3 regions of the Bradyrhizobium zaerense genome follow, and region 3 is predicted to be linked to each of the others. Evidence: predicted binding sites of a transcription regulator. Region 3 holds the regulator's gene; each other region holds the start of a gene.
The links. The regulator LexA, encoded in region 3, represses DNA repair genes until DNA is damaged. The targets are predictions, from matches to a motif close to TGTTCNNNNTGTGTTCNG.
Positions count from the first base shown of each region.

Region 1: a site for LexA is predicted at 3,562-3,579, ahead of AB8Z38_RS11825 (ImuA family protein). Genes of this name have one in related genera too.
Region 2: a site for LexA is predicted at 3,703-3,720, ahead of recA (recombinase RecA). Genes of this name have one in related genera too.

Region 1 is NZ_CP165734.1:2,368,812-2,374,337, forward strand. Features, by position in the region: partial or broken gene AB8Z38_RS11815 (error-prone DNA polymerase) at 1-1,231, opposite strand, end outside; gene AB8Z38_RS11820 (DNA polymerase Y family protein) at 1,228-2,811, opposite strand; gene AB8Z38_RS11825 (ImuA family protein) at 2,705-3,496, opposite strand; gene AB8Z38_RS11830 (UdgX family uracil-DNA binding protein) at 3,663-5,060, shown strand; gene AB8Z38_RS11835 (inorganic phosphate transporter) at 5,186-5,526, shown strand, end outside.
Region 2 is NZ_CP165734.1:276,815-282,340, reverse strand. Features, by position in the region: partial or broken gene gcvP (aminomethyl-transferring glycine dehydrogenase) at 1-1,028, shown strand, start outside; gene AB8Z38_RS01310 (hypothetical protein) at 1,224-1,895, opposite strand; gene AB8Z38_RS01305 (hypothetical protein) at 1,986-2,354, opposite strand; gene recA (recombinase RecA) at 2,540-3,628, opposite strand; gene AB8Z38_RS01295 (hypothetical protein) at 3,959-4,129, opposite strand; gene AB8Z38_RS01290 (hypothetical protein) at 4,478-4,702, shown strand; gene AB8Z38_RS01285 (hypothetical protein) at 4,712-4,966, shown strand.
Region 3 is NZ_CP165734.1:1,074,671-1,080,196, forward strand. Features, by position in the region: gene AB8Z38_RS05370 (ComEC/Rec2 family competence protein) at 1-1,478, shown strand, start outside; gene AB8Z38_RS05375 (hypothetical protein) at 1,658-2,089, opposite strand; gene AB8Z38_RS05380 (hypothetical protein) at 2,281-2,484, opposite strand; gene lexA (transcriptional repressor LexA) at 2,671-3,372, opposite strand; gene glp (gephyrin-like molybdotransferase Glp) at 3,549-4,760, opposite strand; gene AB8Z38_RS05395 (helix-turn-helix transcriptional regulator) at 4,865-5,526, opposite strand, start outside.

The DNA.
Region 1 (5,526 bases), 1.3 Mb from region 3:
GGCGGCCATAGCGGCGATAGACATATTGCATCACCTCCTCGCGCCGGGAATGCTCGAAATCGACGTCGATATCCGGCGGCTCGAGCCGCTCCTTGGAGATGAAGCGCTCGAACAGCAGATCGACCTTGGTCGGATCGACCGAGGTAATGCCGAGCACGTAGCAGACGGCCGAATTCGCCGCCGATCCGCGCCCCTGGCACAAGATATTCTGGCTGCGCGCGTAATGCACGATGTCGTGCACGGTGAGGAAGTAGTGCGCGTATTTCAGCTCGGCGATCAGGGCGAGCTCTTTCTTGAGGGTCGCGCGAAGCTTGTCGTCGATGTTGCCGTTGAAATAGGTCTGCACGCCGGCCCAAGTCAGATCCTCCAGATGGCCTTGCGCGGTCTTGCCCGGAGGCACCGGCTCATCCGGATACTGGTATTTGAGCTGGTCGAGCGAGAACTCGATGCGATCGGCAAACCGCATGGTCTCCGCGATCGCCTCCGGAAAATCACGGAACAAACGCGACATTTCTCTGGGAGGTTTCAAGAACCGTTCGGCATTGGCTTCGAGCCTTCTCCCGACCGCCTCGATCGTGGTCTTTTCCCGGATGCAGGTCAGCACGTCCTGCAGGGGACGGCGGGCCGGATCGTGATACAGCACCTCGTTGGTCGCGAGCAGCGGCACCTTTGCTGTCGTCGCGAGATCATCGAGCTGCGCCAGGCGGCGCCGGTCGTCGCCGCGATAGATCAGGCTCGCCGCCAGCCACACGCCCTCGGCGCGGCTTGCCCTGAGTTTTGCGAGAATATCCAGCGCTTGCGCTTGGTCAAAGCGATGCGGCAGCGTCAGGACCAGGAGCTGGCCTTCGGCAAACGCAAGGAGATCGGCGAGAGTGAGATGGCATTCACCCTTCTCAATCCGCGTGATCTCGTCGCCGCGCTTGCCTTTGGTGAGGAGCTGGCACAACCGGCCGTATGCGGCGCGATCGCGCGGATAGACGAAAATGTCGGGTGTGCCGTCGATGAAGACGATGCGCGCGCCGATCAGGAGTTTTGGCTTGTGCAACACCTCGGTGTTGTCGAGCTCGTTGTAGGCGCGCACGACACCGGCCAGCGTGTTGTGATCGGCAATCCCGATCGCGGGGATGCCCAAAATGCTAGCCTGATGCACATAGGCGCGCGGGTCCGATCCGCCGCGCAGGAACGAGAAGTTGGTGGTGATGCCGATCTCGGCATAGGCTGATGTCGTCATGCGAAGAGACCGTGCACATACCATTTGGCGGGAATGGACTTGCCCTCGTCGTCAATCAGCTCGTCGTAGAGACCATCGCGAAACATCCAGAAGCGCAGGCCTTCGGCATTCTCGATGCGGAAATAATCCCGCGTCAGTTGCCTGCCGTCCTGCCGCCACCATTCCATGGCGATACGCTCGGGCCCTTCCACCCGCACCACGGCATGCTGCGCGCGCCGCCAGGTGAATTGATGCGGCGGGCCGTCGGGCACGGTCGCGAACGGCACCGTAACCTGCTCCGGTTTTTCAAACAGCCGCAAGGGCCGCAACGGCGGCTCGCTCGCGGTGCGCGACGGCCATTCGACCTGCATGGCGGCGGCAAGATGATGCTGCGCAGGCGCAGCCAGCACGGCGTACTCTGGAATATGGGTATCCTGCGGCAGGTGCACGACGACGCGCTTTCCGCCGATGCGCGCGGCAATGCGGTCGACCAGTGCCGCCAGCTCGTCATTGTCGTGGACGTGAGCATCGAGATCGCGCTGCTCCTGCACCACGATTTCGGTGCGGCTCGCCGACAGCCGCACCATGTCGAAGCCGAAGCCGGGATCGAGGGGGTCGGCGAGCGCGTCGAGACGCTCGCGGAACAGACGGTCGATGACCTTGCTTTGCGTGACCGGCCGCCCGGTCTCGACCATGATCGCGCGCACCACGCCGTCGGTGCGGAAGAACGCGGCCTCTAGGCGGCGCGCGCCCTTGCCCTGCTTCTCCATGGACGTAACAAGCGTGTCCGCCAGGCGCGACAGCGTCATCGCAATCATGGTGTCGGTCGCAATCGGCTCGGCAAAACGTTTTTCCACGATGTAATCAGGCAGCGGTTTGCGCGGGCTGATCGGCGCATCGCCCTGTCCCAGCGCATGCGCGAGCAGCGTGGAGAACCGCGCGCCGAACCGCGCCGTGATCTCGTGCGGCGCGCGGGAGGCAACATCGCCGATGGTTTTCAGGCCGGCACGGCGCAGGCCGGTGGTGATGGCCTCGCCCGCGCCGAGCGCGGACACCGGAAGCCGGTTGATCGCTTCCGCCTCCCCGCCATCCGCGACGATGGTGCCTGAAGCCTGGCGCGTCAGCGTGCGCGCACAGACCGAGGTTCCGGCGATCGCCGCGCTGACGGCAAAACCCTGACGAGCCAGCGCTCGAACCAGCGTCTGCAACAGCGCAGCTTCGCCACCGAACAGATGCGCGCAACCGGTGATGTCCAGGAACAGCCCGTGCGGCGGATCGAGCGCCACCAGCGGGGTGAAGCGATCGCACCAGTCGGCGATGTCACTGAGAGTCTTCGCATCGGCCACGACATCGGCGTCGAATACTTTCAAACCCGGGCACATCGCCCGGGCATTGGCCAGGGGCTGGCCGACATGCAGCCCCAAACGCGATGCCGCGTCGTCGAGCGCATGGATCACCAGCGCATTGTTGTCCTTGATGACAACGATGTTTGGTTCACCCTGCGCGCCGCTGCTCGGCAAGAACCGCTTGATCCTGTCGATAGGCAGGCGCGGCAGCCACAGACTGAGGATACGACGATGGTTCAGAGAACTGGCACTCATCACACTTCCATTCCATGATCCAGCGGCCGCACGGGCCATGACGATTGCGCAAGAGCTCGGCATCGAAGCGCGGCGCGCCCCAGGCACTCCATGTCGTCCCCGGCGGCGAATGCGCCGCGCGCAGCATCCATCGCGTCTCCGCAGTCGAAGGCAGCGGCTGCGCGGCCATCCGCAGCAGCAGGCCGGTGACGCCGGAAGCTTGCGCGGCCAGCGTCAGCTTGCGGCTCGCCACGAGATCGAACTGTCTGGTCTCACCCCAGAGCTCGAGCACGACCGCCCCCAGCGCATCGCAGGCAAGCGCGTCGGCCGAGGTCCGTAACGCACTCTCCACGTCAGCCGCACGCACCAGCACCACGCGGCGCGGATCGAGACCGAGCTCGGCAAGCCCGCTCATCGACAGCGCGCCGGTTTCAGTTTCCGAAAAATCCTGCCGCACCCACAAAAGCGGTTTGCGCGCCGTCACGCGACCCGCAAGCCCGCTCACAAAACCCGTCGCGGCGGCGCCCTGGCGGCCCTCGCAAAACACCTCGTGGATTGTCGCGCGCGCGAGCCCGCCCATCAGTGCGGTGTCGGCCCCGTCGTGGCCGAGCGCGACGCGATCGCGATGATGCACGACCTCCGCCGTCTCGATGCGCTCGATCTGGCCGCGCAAGGTCGCAAGCGCGCTACTACGTGCGCCGCTCATGCTCGCCGCTCCTTCAGAGGTGATTGCCGGTGGCTCTCAAAAAGAGAACCAGCAGCTGGCTCATTTGTTCATGATATGTTCTAATATAAAGCTAACGGGCGCATGAGAGTCAATCGAATTGGCGCGCCTGTAGATTCATGAGCGGAATCAAGAGGATTCAAGTGTCATGTACCTGATTGCCCTCGACAGCGAGACTGACTTTGACGGCTGGCGCAAGGCGGCACGCGCGCTTGCGCTACATCACGTCACGCCGATGGAAGTGACGTGGAGCGTGCAGGGCCAGGCGAAAGACCTAGTGCCCCCTGGCCTGTCCGAAGCGCCAAGCCTTCCGCCCGTCGAGACCGAAGGCACGTTCAACGTTCCGGCCAATTTTGTCGAGCTTGCCCGCGTCGCGATCCTGCATCGGGACAGCGCACGTTTTGCGCTGCTCTATCGCCTGCTCTGGCGGCTGAAAGCCGATCACGACCTGCTGGCAACAATGACCGATCCCGACGTGGCAGAAGCAACCGTGATGGCAGGCGCCGTGCAGCGCGATGTACAGCGGATGCGCGATCTCGTCCGTTTCCGCGAGATCGGACGCGAGCAGAAGGCGCATTATGCCGCCTGGTTCGAGCCGGAACATCACATCGTGGCATTCGCCGCGCCGTTTTTCGCGCGCCGTTATGCCGACATGCCCTGGTCCATCCTCACGCCCGACATTTGCGCCCATTGGGACGGCCACGCGATCTCGTTCACGCCTGGGATCAGCCAGAAGGAGATGCCGGCACCAAACCGGTTGGAGGAAACCTGGCGCCGCCACTTTCGGCATGACCACCCGATCACGCCCGAAGCGCCGCAGAAGTACCGGAGGAACCTGTCGGAAGCTTCGATACTTGAACCTCTGCTTGCCGATGCCGAACGCTGGACCGGCGGAAGGATGAACCCGCGGCCGGAGACTCCGATGAAACGCAAGACCGCCGCCGACGATCTCGAAGCGCTCCGCGAGGAAGCCGCCCACTGCCGCGCCTGCCATCTCTACAAGGACGCGACCCAGACCGTGTTCGGCGAAGGCCCGAAGTCCGCCAACATCATGCTGGTCGGGGAACAGCCCGGCGACAAGGAAGACCTCGCCGGCCATCCCTTCGTCGGCCCCGCCGGCCAGATGCTCGACCGCGCGCTGGAGGAAGCCGGCGTGAACCGCAAGAAGGTCTATGTCACCAACGCGGTGAAACACTTCAAATTCGTGCCGCGCGGAAAAATCCGCCTGCATCAAAAGCCGAACACGCCGGAGATCCGGGCGTGCCGGCAATGGTATGAGCGGGAGGTCTCCGTCATGCAGCCCGATCTCATCGTCGCGATGGGTGCGACCGCCGCGCAAAGCGTGTTCGGCAAGATCACCCCGATCGGCAAAAACCGCGGCCGGCTGATCGACCTTCCCGACGGCCGCAAGGCGCTGGTGACGGTGCATCCGTCCTACCTGTTGCGGCTGCCCGATCCCGAGGCCAAGGCGCTGGAATATCGGCGTTTTGTCGACGATCTGAAGATCGCTGCCGCCCTGCAGCGGAAATCCGCCCACGCCGCCTGAGACGGGCTGTCATCTCCGGCAACAAGCGGTGGAGTAATCCCGCCATTTCAACTGCATGCCGGCCCATTTCAACTGCCTGTCACATGGCGCGCGCAAAGTCGGCGCATTGGGACAGGAGAATTCCGATGAGTGACGTTGCTTTACCCGGCTCGATCGAGCCGGCCTTGCGTGAGGGCCCGGACCTTGAAGGCGGATTCCACCCGCTGACCGGCATCATCTATATGGGGGTCATCGCCACCGCACTGCTCTTCGTTGCCTACAGCATCTGGACCGACGTCGATGCGACCGGCACGCAAATCAAGAGCATCGCTCCCTTCCTCATGCTCTTCATCGCGCTGCTGATCGCGCTCGGCTTCGAGTTCGTGAACGGCTTCCACGACACCGCCAATGCCGTCGCCACCGTGATCTACACGCGCTCCCTGCCCGCCAACATCGCCGTGATCTGGTCCGGCATGTTCAACCTTTT
Region 2 (5,526 bases), 800 kb from region 3:
AAAAGAACGGCGACGTCGACGTCAATGATCTCAGGGCGAAGGCGGAGAAGCATTCGACCGATCTCGCCGCGGTCATGATCACCTATCCCTCGACCCATGGCGTGTTCGAGGAGCACATTCGCGAGATCTGCGAGATCGTCCATGGCCATGGCGGTCAGGTCTATCTCGACGGCGCCAACCTCAACGCGCAGGTCGGCCTGTCCAGGCCCGGCGATTACGGCGCCGATGTCAGCCATCTCAACCTGCACAAGACCTTCTGCATCCCGCATGGCGGCGGCGGCCCGGGCATGGGTCCGATCGGCGTGAAGGCGCATCTCGCGCCGTTCCTGCCCGGACACCCCGAAAATCGCCATCGCTTGGCGAAAGCGGATGCGGCAGTCGGCCCGGTCTCGGCCGCGCCGTTCGGCTCGGCTTCGATCCTCACCATATCCTACATCTACATCTTGATGATGGGCGGCGACGGCTTGAAGCGCGCGACCGAGATCGCGATCCTCAACGCCAACTACATCGCCGCGCGTCTCGATGCGCACTTCCCGGTGCTCTACAAGAACGAAACGGGCCGCGTCGCGCATGAATGCATCGTCGATCCCCGCGCGCTCAAGACGACGTCCGGCGTCACCGTCGACGACATCGCAAAGCGCCTGATCGACTACGGCTTCCACGCGCCCACCATGAGCTTTCCGGTGCCGGGCACGTTGATGATCGAGCCGACCGAATCGGAGTCCAAAGCGGAACTGGATCGTTTCTGCGACGCCATGATCGCGATCCGGAAGGAGATCGCCGAGGTCGAGGCCGGCCGCTTCAAGATCGAAGCATCGCCGCTGCGTCACGCCCCGCACACGGTGCACGACATCGCCGACGACAGCTGGGCCCGCGCCTACACCCGCGCTGAGGGCTGCTTCCCCGCGGGGAGTTCGCGCACCGACAAATACTGGAGCCCGGTCGGCCGCGTCGACAACGTCTACGGCGACCGCAATCTGGTGTGCTCGTGCCCACCGGTGAGCGATTATGCGGAGGCAGCGGAGTAGGACCAGACGAAGGTTTCGTAGGGTGGGCAAAGCGGCTTGTCCGCCGTAGCTCGAAGAGCGAACGCGTGCTCACCATTGCTGCAACACTCGCGGAAAGATGGTGGGCACGGCGCGCGAAGAGCGCGCCTTTGCCAACCCTACAGTTCTGATGCGTATCTACGGCGCAACCAGCGAACGGCCTTCGCGGTCCCAGCGTCAGAGCCGTCCATTGGTCAGGTGCGTGCCGCCCCACCAGCGGTCGATCAGGTTGTGGCGGCAGAAATCGTCCTCGCCGGCGACAACCGCTCGCCCCAGCTCAGTCAAACCAACCTGACTCTTCCTGTAGCGATGATGACGAGCGACTTCATCCTTTTCGAACGGCGCCTCGCCCAGCCCGAAAATCAGCGGCGCTGGACACTGTGCCAAATCGTCCAGCAATTCGCCGGCCTCGCGCTCATCAAAGACCTCTTGGTGCCGCGCCGCCATCCGCGCCACTTGAGGATCGGTGCACCCGTCTTGGATGGAGCCGAGCATCGCCATTTCGCTCGCGCCAAGACCTGTTGATACGTCAGGCATCTCCTCGAACAGGGCGATAAGAGCCGACCGCAATCGCGGCAGCATCGTCAAATCCTCCATCAGCAGATCGAAACAGGACTGAGGTGTCGGGGCACGCCAGGCGTTCCAGGCGCGACTCGCCAGCGCCACGTGATCGTCCGTGACTTTGAACACCGGCAGCTTCCATTTCGCCAACGATTCCGCACGATAATTCGCGACGACGTCATCCGTGTGCACCAGGCTGAGCTTCGTCGTGATTTCCTTGTGCGGGCGAAGGAGGTTGAGCAACCAGACAAGCACGAGTTGATCGTTGGGCTGAGGATCGATCCACAATGCAATCGAATCGAATTTTTCGCAGAGCCCGAAAAGGCCACTATCCCGTGTACCGAAATCTTTCAGCCAGCACCGCCGAGCGTCGTCGAGCTAGTGATCGCCGACATTGCCGTACTTTGCCGATCGCGGCTCCAGCCCCATCATGAGCTGTTCCTCGGACGGCAGCCGGTCCATGACGAAGCGAACAGAGAATCCAAGGACAACGTTCGCCAAACGCGTCGGCTGCAATTGAAGTGGTGCAAGGTCATTTGTCGTCAGAATCAAATGGGACATGCCCCTCTCCCTGATCGGTCCTACTTTCTTCCCGATTGATTCTACTTTTTCTTCGGGAGGGAATCCCAGCGCAGTGTGAGAAGTACGCCGATCCCGGCTATCGAACCAATTCCCAATAGAACGATCCCCATCAGGATCGAATATTTGCGCGTGCGCTTTGGCGTGCCGCGTTTGAACAACAAGCATAGGCTGCTCCCTTGACTACGAACCGGCGCTAGCAAGCATCAGCCAAGCCTAGACTTGGCCACCATCACAATGCAGCCTGAGAATGTATTTGGGTCCAGCCGCCAAAACGAAACGGGCACTGACGACGTCGGCAACTCAACGTCCTCAGCGCCCGCTCCTCGCGAAACACTCTTCGTGTTTAGGCTTTACTCGTCCGCCGGCTCCTCGCCATCGGCGTCGCGCTCGGGGCTGCCGGCGAGAATCTGCTCGGCGATGAGGCCGGAGTTCTGGCGGATCGCGGTCTCGATCTTGGCGGTGATGTCGGGGTTGGCCTTGAGGAACGCTTTCGAGTTCTCGCGGCCCTGACCGAGGCGCTGACTATCGTAGGAGAACCAGGCGCCGGACTTCTCGACGATGCCGGCCTTGACGCCGAGATCGAGGATCTCGCCCATCTTGGAGACGCCCTCGCCGTACATGATGTCGAATTCGACTTGCTTGAACGGCGGCGCCAGCTTGTTCTTCACCACCTTCACGCGCGTGGTGTTGCCGACCACCTCGTCACGCTCCTTGATCGCGCCGATGCGGCGGATGTCGAGACGGATCGAGGCGTAGAATTTCAGCGCATTGCCGCCGGTGGTGGTTTCCGGCGAGCCGTACATCACGCCGATCTTCATCCGGATCTGGTTGATGAAGATGACCATGGTGTTGGACTTGTTGATCGAGGCGGTCAGCTTGCGCAGCGCCTGGCTCATCAGCCGCGCCTGGAGGCCCGGCAGCGCATCGCCCATCTCGCCCTCGAGCTCGGCCTTCGGCACCAGGGCCGCGACCGAATCGATCACCAGCACATCGACCGCGCCGGAGCGAACCAGCGTGTCGCAGATTTCCAGCGCCTGCTCGCCGGTGTCGGGCTGCGAAATCAGAAGCTCGTCGATATTGACGCCCAGCTTGCGCGCGTAGACCGGGTCGAGCGCGTGCTCGGCATCGATGAAGGCGCAGATGCCACCCTTCTTCTGCCCTTCCGCCACCGTATGCAGCGCCAGCGTGGTCTTGCCCGAGGATTCCGGCCCATAAATCTCGACGACACGCCCCTTCGGCAGTCCGCCGATCCCAAGCGCAATATCGAGCCCCAGCGAGCCCGAGGAAATCGACTCGACATCCATCGAACGGTCGTTCTTGCCGAGCTTCATCACCGAGCCCTTGCCGAACTGGCGCTCGATCTGGGAGAGCGCGGCGGCGAGAGCTTTACTCTTGTCCATGGAAGATCCTTCGACGATACGCAGGGCAGTGGTGGACATCGGGTCGTGCTCCTTATGGCGAGGATTCGGCTGAGGGACAAACGATTGGCGAGGCAGCTCGTCGATAAAAGCAATGTACCCTATTTGTTCTTGGTTCGCAATATGTTCTTTTCCGGATTTTGGCGCGCGCCGAAATGGGCCACTCGCAAATGCGAAACAGGCCACTCCCCGGAACAGCTCCGTTAAGAACCCGTTAACTGCGAAGCAGCATCGAGCAGCTGATTAAGAATCTTGAACTCGACAAAGAGATTCTTCCGATCAGGACGACGAAGAGAACGACGTGTTCAAATGAATGAGGCCGCCAACTGAGGCGGCCTCTTTTTGTGATCACTAACCGAACTGGCAGGACGGGTGGCCACCAGCCTCAATAAAACCTTTAAGGATCCCCCCTGCAAAGGCGGCCCAGGCTTCGGTCTGATTATTTCGAACGCCGCCGTTCACTTCGTTCAGGTCTTCAAGCGTCAATTCAAGCTCGGTAACATCGCGCTGCTGCTTATCCATGTTCTACTCTCTCTGGTTGGGCTGCAGAGCCAATCTCTTGCAGCCGTGGTCGCAGCAATATTCCGTCCGCTCGTGCGCCGCAGTGACGGCCATCACACAAGAACCCAGCGCCGCTGCTCGGGTGCGAAGACAACAAAGCCCCACCTCGCGGCAGGGCTTTGCGTTTTGATACCTCGCAAAATAGGCCACCCCCAAAACCAAACCAGGCCACTGCGCTCGGAAACAGGCCAGTACCCAAATCCGGCGCTGGCCGTTTTAACCCTAGTGACCTAGTTTGAATTTTGCAGTGGCCTCATTTCAGGATAGGTTCCCCAAGTACGCAGTGCCGCGTGCACGGGTGCAGGGGCCATGCCGATCAATCGGCTTTTCAGGGAAGGCAAGATCGAGCCGGAACAACTCGAACGGCTGAATCGGGCATTTGCATTCACGTTGCGCAGCCTGAGCCTCGTGGATCGCGACGACCCGCTCTGCGAGATCGTCGCCCGCAAGATCATCGAGATTGACGCACTTGGCACTCACGATCCCAATGAAATTGCCAAGGTAGCCGCTAAGGAATTCGGCATCCCGAAGTAAGGCCGCCTCATGGGCGGCCTCTTTCATCCCCAAGCTCAATCAATCGCGAAAAAAGCCACCACGGGCGGATCGATTGCAATGAAGGTAGAATACCACCTCAATTGCGGCTTGAACGATGACCGAGCCAACCCCGATTCTACTTTGCATGGGGTTGTTTTCGCGATTTTCATCAGCGGCCTCCCCGCCCGCGCCCTACATCAGCGCCAGCAGCACGATGCCGATGATCAACACCACAAATCCAGCCGCCGTCGCGGCGGCGAATGACCGCTCTACCCTGTCCATGATGCACCCCGCTATCGGCCCGCCACGTTTCCCCCATGGCTTTGCCGTGCGTTCAAAGTGTCGCCAACGGTTGTGTCCTAAGTTGTGCGATCGGATGTCTGAATTGGGATGCGAGAGCCTCTCTCAGCACGGCAACCTATGCGCCGGCAGTTTCGGATCCCATTCGTCCCGCTTGTCAGGCTGCCGTAAGCTGAGCGGGCTAGGGTCGCTTGGCTATGGTGTTGCAGCCCAGCACCTCAGCCTCCAATAACCTGTCGCCCCGCTTGGCTCTGCCCAGGCGGGGCTCTTTTCGTGGCATGTGTCGTGGCGAGTTCGAACGCTTCTTCGTCCCGCGCTTCGCCTGCGTGCAATCCGTGCGGGGAATTCGCCAGCGTCCCGCCTTGGCGCGCATCAGTGCAACCGGATTGGCCCGACAATCCCTCGAAACGCCACAAGGTGACAAGGCCGGTCTCGCCGCACCGCTCGCACACGAGATTTTCGTCACCGAGCATGAAGCGCCCACGCTTGAACGCAAGGGAGGAGGCGGGCCGCCGGCAGTGCGG
Region 3 (5,526 bases):
CCATCGCGACCGCGCTGCTGACCGGACGTCGTGACGCGATCACCACGCCCGTCAATGATGCGATGTTCATCTCGGGGCTCGGCCATGTGCTGTCGATCTCGGGTTACCATATGGCCGTGGTCGCCGGCGTCGTGTTCTTCGCGGTGCGGGCGCTGCTCGCGCTCATTCCGGGATTGGCCGCCGCCTTCGCAATCAAGAAATGGTCGGCGGCGGCCGCACTGTTCGCCGCCGCGTTCTATCTCCTGCTGTCGGGCGCGGAAGTGGCCACGCAGCGATCGTTCTTCATGACGGCGGTGGTGTTGATCGCCGTGATCGTCGATCGCCGCGCCATTACTTTCCGCACCCTGGCGGTGGCAGCCCTGATCGTGCTTGCGGTCGCGCCGGAGGCGCTGGTGCATCCGAGCTTCCAGATGTCGTTCGCGGCAACGCTGGGGCTGGTGGCGCTGGTGCAGGTCGGCATGCCGAACCTGTTTGCCTCGCCGGATCATTCGACCACTGCGCGGATCGCGATGTGGGGCGGGCGCGAGATCGCGATGCTGTTCATGGCCTCCATGATCGCGGGGCTTGCGACCACGCCCTACGCAGCCTTCCACTTTCACCGCGTCACGCCGTACGGCGTGCTCGCCAATCTCGGCGCCATGCCGGTGGTTTCGGCGCTGGTGATGCCTGCCGGGCTGTTGGGATTGCTTGCGGCGCCGTTCGGACTGGACGGCGTGTTCTGGTGGCTGATGGGGATCGGCATCGATTGGATGATTGCGGTCACGCGATGGGTCGCGGCATTGCCGGGCGCGGTCGGCCATATCGGCGCCTTCGGCACCGCGCCCCTGGTCGCGGCGAGCCTCGGGCTCGTCCTGATGGGATTGTTGCGCACGCCGCTGCGTTGGTCGGGCGCGCTGGTGCTGCTGGTTGCGATCCTTTGGGGCTTGTCCGTCCGGCAGCCCGACATCCTGATCGCCGGTGACGGGCAGAGCGTCGCGGTGCGGGGCAGGGACGGGCAGCTGCATCTGATCAGGATGAACAAGGACAGCTTTCTGCTGAAGGAATGGCTGGCGGCCGACGCCGATCCGCGTGATGCCGGCAGCGCGTCGCTGGCCGATGGCGTCTCGTGCGACGATTTGGGCTGCGTCACGCCGCTCGCCGACGGGCGCCTGGTCGCAGTGGCGTTGCGCATCGACGCGCTGGCCGATGATTGCAATCGTGCCGCGCTGGTGGTGATCGCCCGGCCGGCGCCGCCGGATTGCACGGCGATGGTGGTCGATCGGCAGCGTCTCGCAAGCCAAGGCGCGCTCGCGCTGATGCGGCGTGGTGATGGTTTTGCCGTTCAGGCGGTGAAGGCAAGGGGCGCAGACCGTCCCTGGTCGCCGGCTGCCGCAGGCGCGGCGGATTATGATGGCAGCCTTGCGCCGAAGACGAAGACAGCCTCTCCCCGGAGCAATGACGCAACGCCGTCCGAGGCCGATCTCCAAGCCGAGGACTGAAAGCCGAGGGCTGGATTTGACCTCTCAGCCGATCGTCAGGCCGGAATGGCTGGCCGTCCGACATGCGGCGGGCGGATCACTCGATCGGCTTTGCGAGACGCAAACCGCTCCACTTCGCCGGCCTCGGCCGGCGATGGGCATTTCAATCCGGGCCTCGACCCCTCGTTGGGTCGGCGGCGTCAGCCGATCGGCAGGCGGGTGATCGTTGGCTGCCTGTCGGCGATCTCTGGCTTTTGCTCCCGCTCGCCGAGCGGCTGGGTCACCGGCAATTGCAGCACGGTGGCGCGCTGGCCTTCGACGAGCTGCGTCACCAGCACGTATTTGCCGTCCGGAAATTCGATGGCGTCGTGATGGCGATCGGGAATGTGCGGATCGACCTTGCCGAACTTGCCGACGCGGGAGTTGATGGTGCGCGTCCAGATCCAGCGATTGTCGTATCGGACGCTGTCGGCGAAGGCGAGCTCCGTTCCCGGCAGCAGGCAGACCGCGACCGACATATCGGCTTCGGAGGCGAAGCCGCGCGTCGAGGTGCCGCGGAAAGTTGTCGTGACGATTGTCTCGCCGACTTCTGCGGGACGCGTCGCGACGGCGTGCAGGCTGTAGTCACACATCGGGGTGCTCCTCAATCAGGATAGCGACCCGCGCCTCTTCTGAGGCGCAGGCCTCTATCAGAGTAGAAGCCTGCAAGCGTCTGCTTGGTTGTGGGCAAATCTGCGGCTTGGTCCGCGCGCTGCAATCACAATATCTTTTTCAATTGCGCGAGGAACAAAGCCTGCTCCCGTGCATTCGGGCAGTTTCGCCATTAGCGGCCAGCGGGCGCCGACCAGCCGGAATATTGCCAGGCCCGTTGCGACGGCTGCTCGACCGCGTTGCCGGCATTTCGGAATTGCTCGCTCGTCGCCAGTGGCACTTTGCGGACGCGGGGCTGCGTTTGCGCCGCGAGGGCTTGCGACGCTGATGCTGCGATCAGCGCCATCGCGACAGTGCTCAGAAAGATGTTGCGCATGGTTGTCTCCTCGGTCTCTCAAAGGCCTGCGAAGCGGTGCGCGCTTCGTCGCGGCGTGCCGAGGATGTAGCGCCGGAGGGGTGGCCGGATAATCTGCGCAAAACCAGAAAGACTATCCAGCCGGAGCGGACAATCGTCCGCTCCAATCGCTCGTGCGCGGCGGCCGACCGACCGTCCGCAGCCGGCTCAATACTTCCGGTAAAGCCCGATCAGCTTGCCCTGAATCTTCACCCGGTTGGGCGGCAGGATGCGAACCTCATACGAGGCGTTCGCCGGCTCGAGCGCGATCGAGGCGCCGCGGCGCCGGAAACGTTTCAGCGTTGCCTCCTCGTCGTCGATCAGCGCCACAACGATGTCGCCGGTATCGGCGCTCTCGTTACGCTGGATCAGCGCCATGTCGCCGTCGAGGATACCGGCATCGACCATGGAATCGCCGCGCACTTCGAGCGCGTAGTGCTCACCGGAGCCGAGCATGTCAGGCGGCACGCTGATGGTGTGGCTGCGGGTCTGCAACGCTTCGATCGGCGTACCGGCCGCGATCCGGCCCATCACGGGCACCGCGACGGGGCGCTCGCCGTCATCCGCCGACCCGCTGGAGCTCGCGCGGACCTTGCCGAGATTGCCCTCGATGACGCTGGGCGTGAACCCGCGGCGGCTGCCGGCCGCGGCCTGAAGCTCCGGCAGCTTGATCACCTCGATGGCGCGGGCGCGGTTGGGCAGGCGCCGGATGAAGCCGCGCTCCTCGAGCGCGGTGATCAGGCGATGGATGCCCGATTTCGAGCGCAGATCGAGCGCGTCCTTCATCTCGTCGAAGGAGGGCGGCACGCCGCTTTCCTTCAGCCGCTCGCTGATGAACCGCAGAAGCTCGTATTGTTTGCGCGTTAACATCTCGACCAAATTCCCCCGGTTGATGTCGTTCGATTCCGAGACGCTGAGTTCAGCGATGAGCCGCTACATGCTCGAAACAAATCATGAACGGACACTATATGTTCGATATGTGTTCCGCAACTGGTTAATTTAGCGTGAACGCGACAAACTTCGCGGAACGCGAGCGAGCGACGCGTTCAGACCGGCAATCGCAGCACCTCGCAGCGCGTGCCTGCCTCGGCCTTCGGCGCAAACGGCGCACGTACGAGAAGTGCCTGTGCGGCAGCCAGATTCGCGAGCAGCGAGGAATCCTGATGACTCACGGGATGAGCGATGAGGGTGCCGTCGTCGCGCAATTCAAGGCGCGCGCGAAGATAGTCCTCGCGCTGGTCGTTGGCACCGACATCGCGGCCGAGCACGGCGCGTTCGCGACGGTGGTGAATCACTTCGCGGCCCGAGAGCGCGCGAATCAGCGGCACCATGAACAGGAACGCACAGACGTAGGACGACACGGGATTGCCGGGCAGGCCGATCACGCGCATCGCGCCGAGCTGACCGTGCATCATCGGCTTGCCCGGGCGAATCGCGATCTTCCAGAACGCCATCGAGATGCCTTCGGCCTCGAGCGCCGGCTTGACCAGGTCGTGGTCGCCAACCGAGGCGCCGCCGGTGGTGATCAGGACGTCCGCCCCGCTGTCGCGGGCGCGGCGGATGCCGGCCGTGGTCGCCTCAACCGTGTCGGCGGCGATGCCGAGGTCGATGGTCTCGGCGCCTTCGCTGCGCGCGAGCGCGTGCAGGGCATAGCCGTTGGAATAAACGATCTGACCCGCGCCGGGGGTGACGCCGGGCATCACCAGCTCATCGCCGGTTGCGAGGATCGCAACTCTCGGCCGGCGGCGGACGGGCAGGCGCGGGTGGTTCATCGCGGCCGCGAGCGCCAGGTCACGCTCGGTGAGTCGGGTTCCTCGCTTCAGCAGCAAATCGCCTTCGCGAAAATCGACGCCGGCCAGGCGGATGTGCCGTCCGATGAGGGCGGCTTCCTTGATCGTGACGCGCTTGCCCTCGACCGCAGTATCCTCCTGGATCACGACCGCATCCGCGCCATCGGGAACGACGCCGCCTGTGAAAATCCGTACGGCTTCGCCAGCGCCCACCGTTCCCGCGAACGGCTGGCCGGCTGCGACCTCGCCAATCAGATTGAGCTGTGCATCGATCCTGGCCGCGTCGGCGGCGCGCACTGCGTAGCCGTCCATGGCCGACATCGCCTGCGGTGGCTGCGTACGGCGCGCCGCGAGATCGCGCGCCAGCACCCGGTGCCAGGCCTCGTCGAGCGCAACCATCTCTTCCGCCAGCGGCTCTGCGCCGGCAAGCACCGCGGCAAGCGCGTCGGAAACCGGCATGAGGGCCACGGTGAAAACTCCTGCTCGGGCAATACGACAATCGGGTCGCGGCAAGCGTTCTAGCCGACAGTGGCCGTCGAGGCAAAACGGACGTGCATGCGCGTGGACGCAGCTTATCTATGGAGCAATAGCCGCACCAGTTCGGCCTGCCGGTTCACGCCCGTCTTGTCGAAGATTTTCGACAAATGGCTGCGCGCGGTTCCGTCGGTGATCCCTAGCCGTTCCGCCGTCGCTTTGCGGCCGCCGCCCTTGACGATCTCGAGCGCAAAGGCGGCTTCGGCACGGGTGAGGCCGTAACGCGTGCGCAAAGCGTCGAGTCTTGATCTCGCGTCCGGCTCGGGGTCGGTGATGAGCACCATCGCGCTCGATCGCCAGCCGGAGGCAAGCGGCACCGAACTCTCCGCCCAATCTGTGCCGACTGGCGTCACCTGCACGTGCAGCGGCATGCGGCCTGGATGCCGCCGCAAGCTCATCTCGCCGCCGATGCGATCGGGATGATCGATGCTGCACGAGCCGATCAGTGATTGCAGAGAGCGGCCGTCTTCGCTGTTGATGGCGCTCAGCGCGCCTGCCTCAAGCACGATGCTCTCGGCGGCATCGAGCCATTCGCGCGCGCGGCGATTGACGAAGATCGGGCGCGCCTCAGCGTCTGCGAGAACGAAGCCGTGGTCTAGCCCATCCAGTCCCGCTAGCGCAGCGCGGCCGGTGACGTCGAGCTGGTGGGTACGCCGCTGGATGGCAACGGCGCGTACGAGATGCTGCGCCAGCGTCGCAA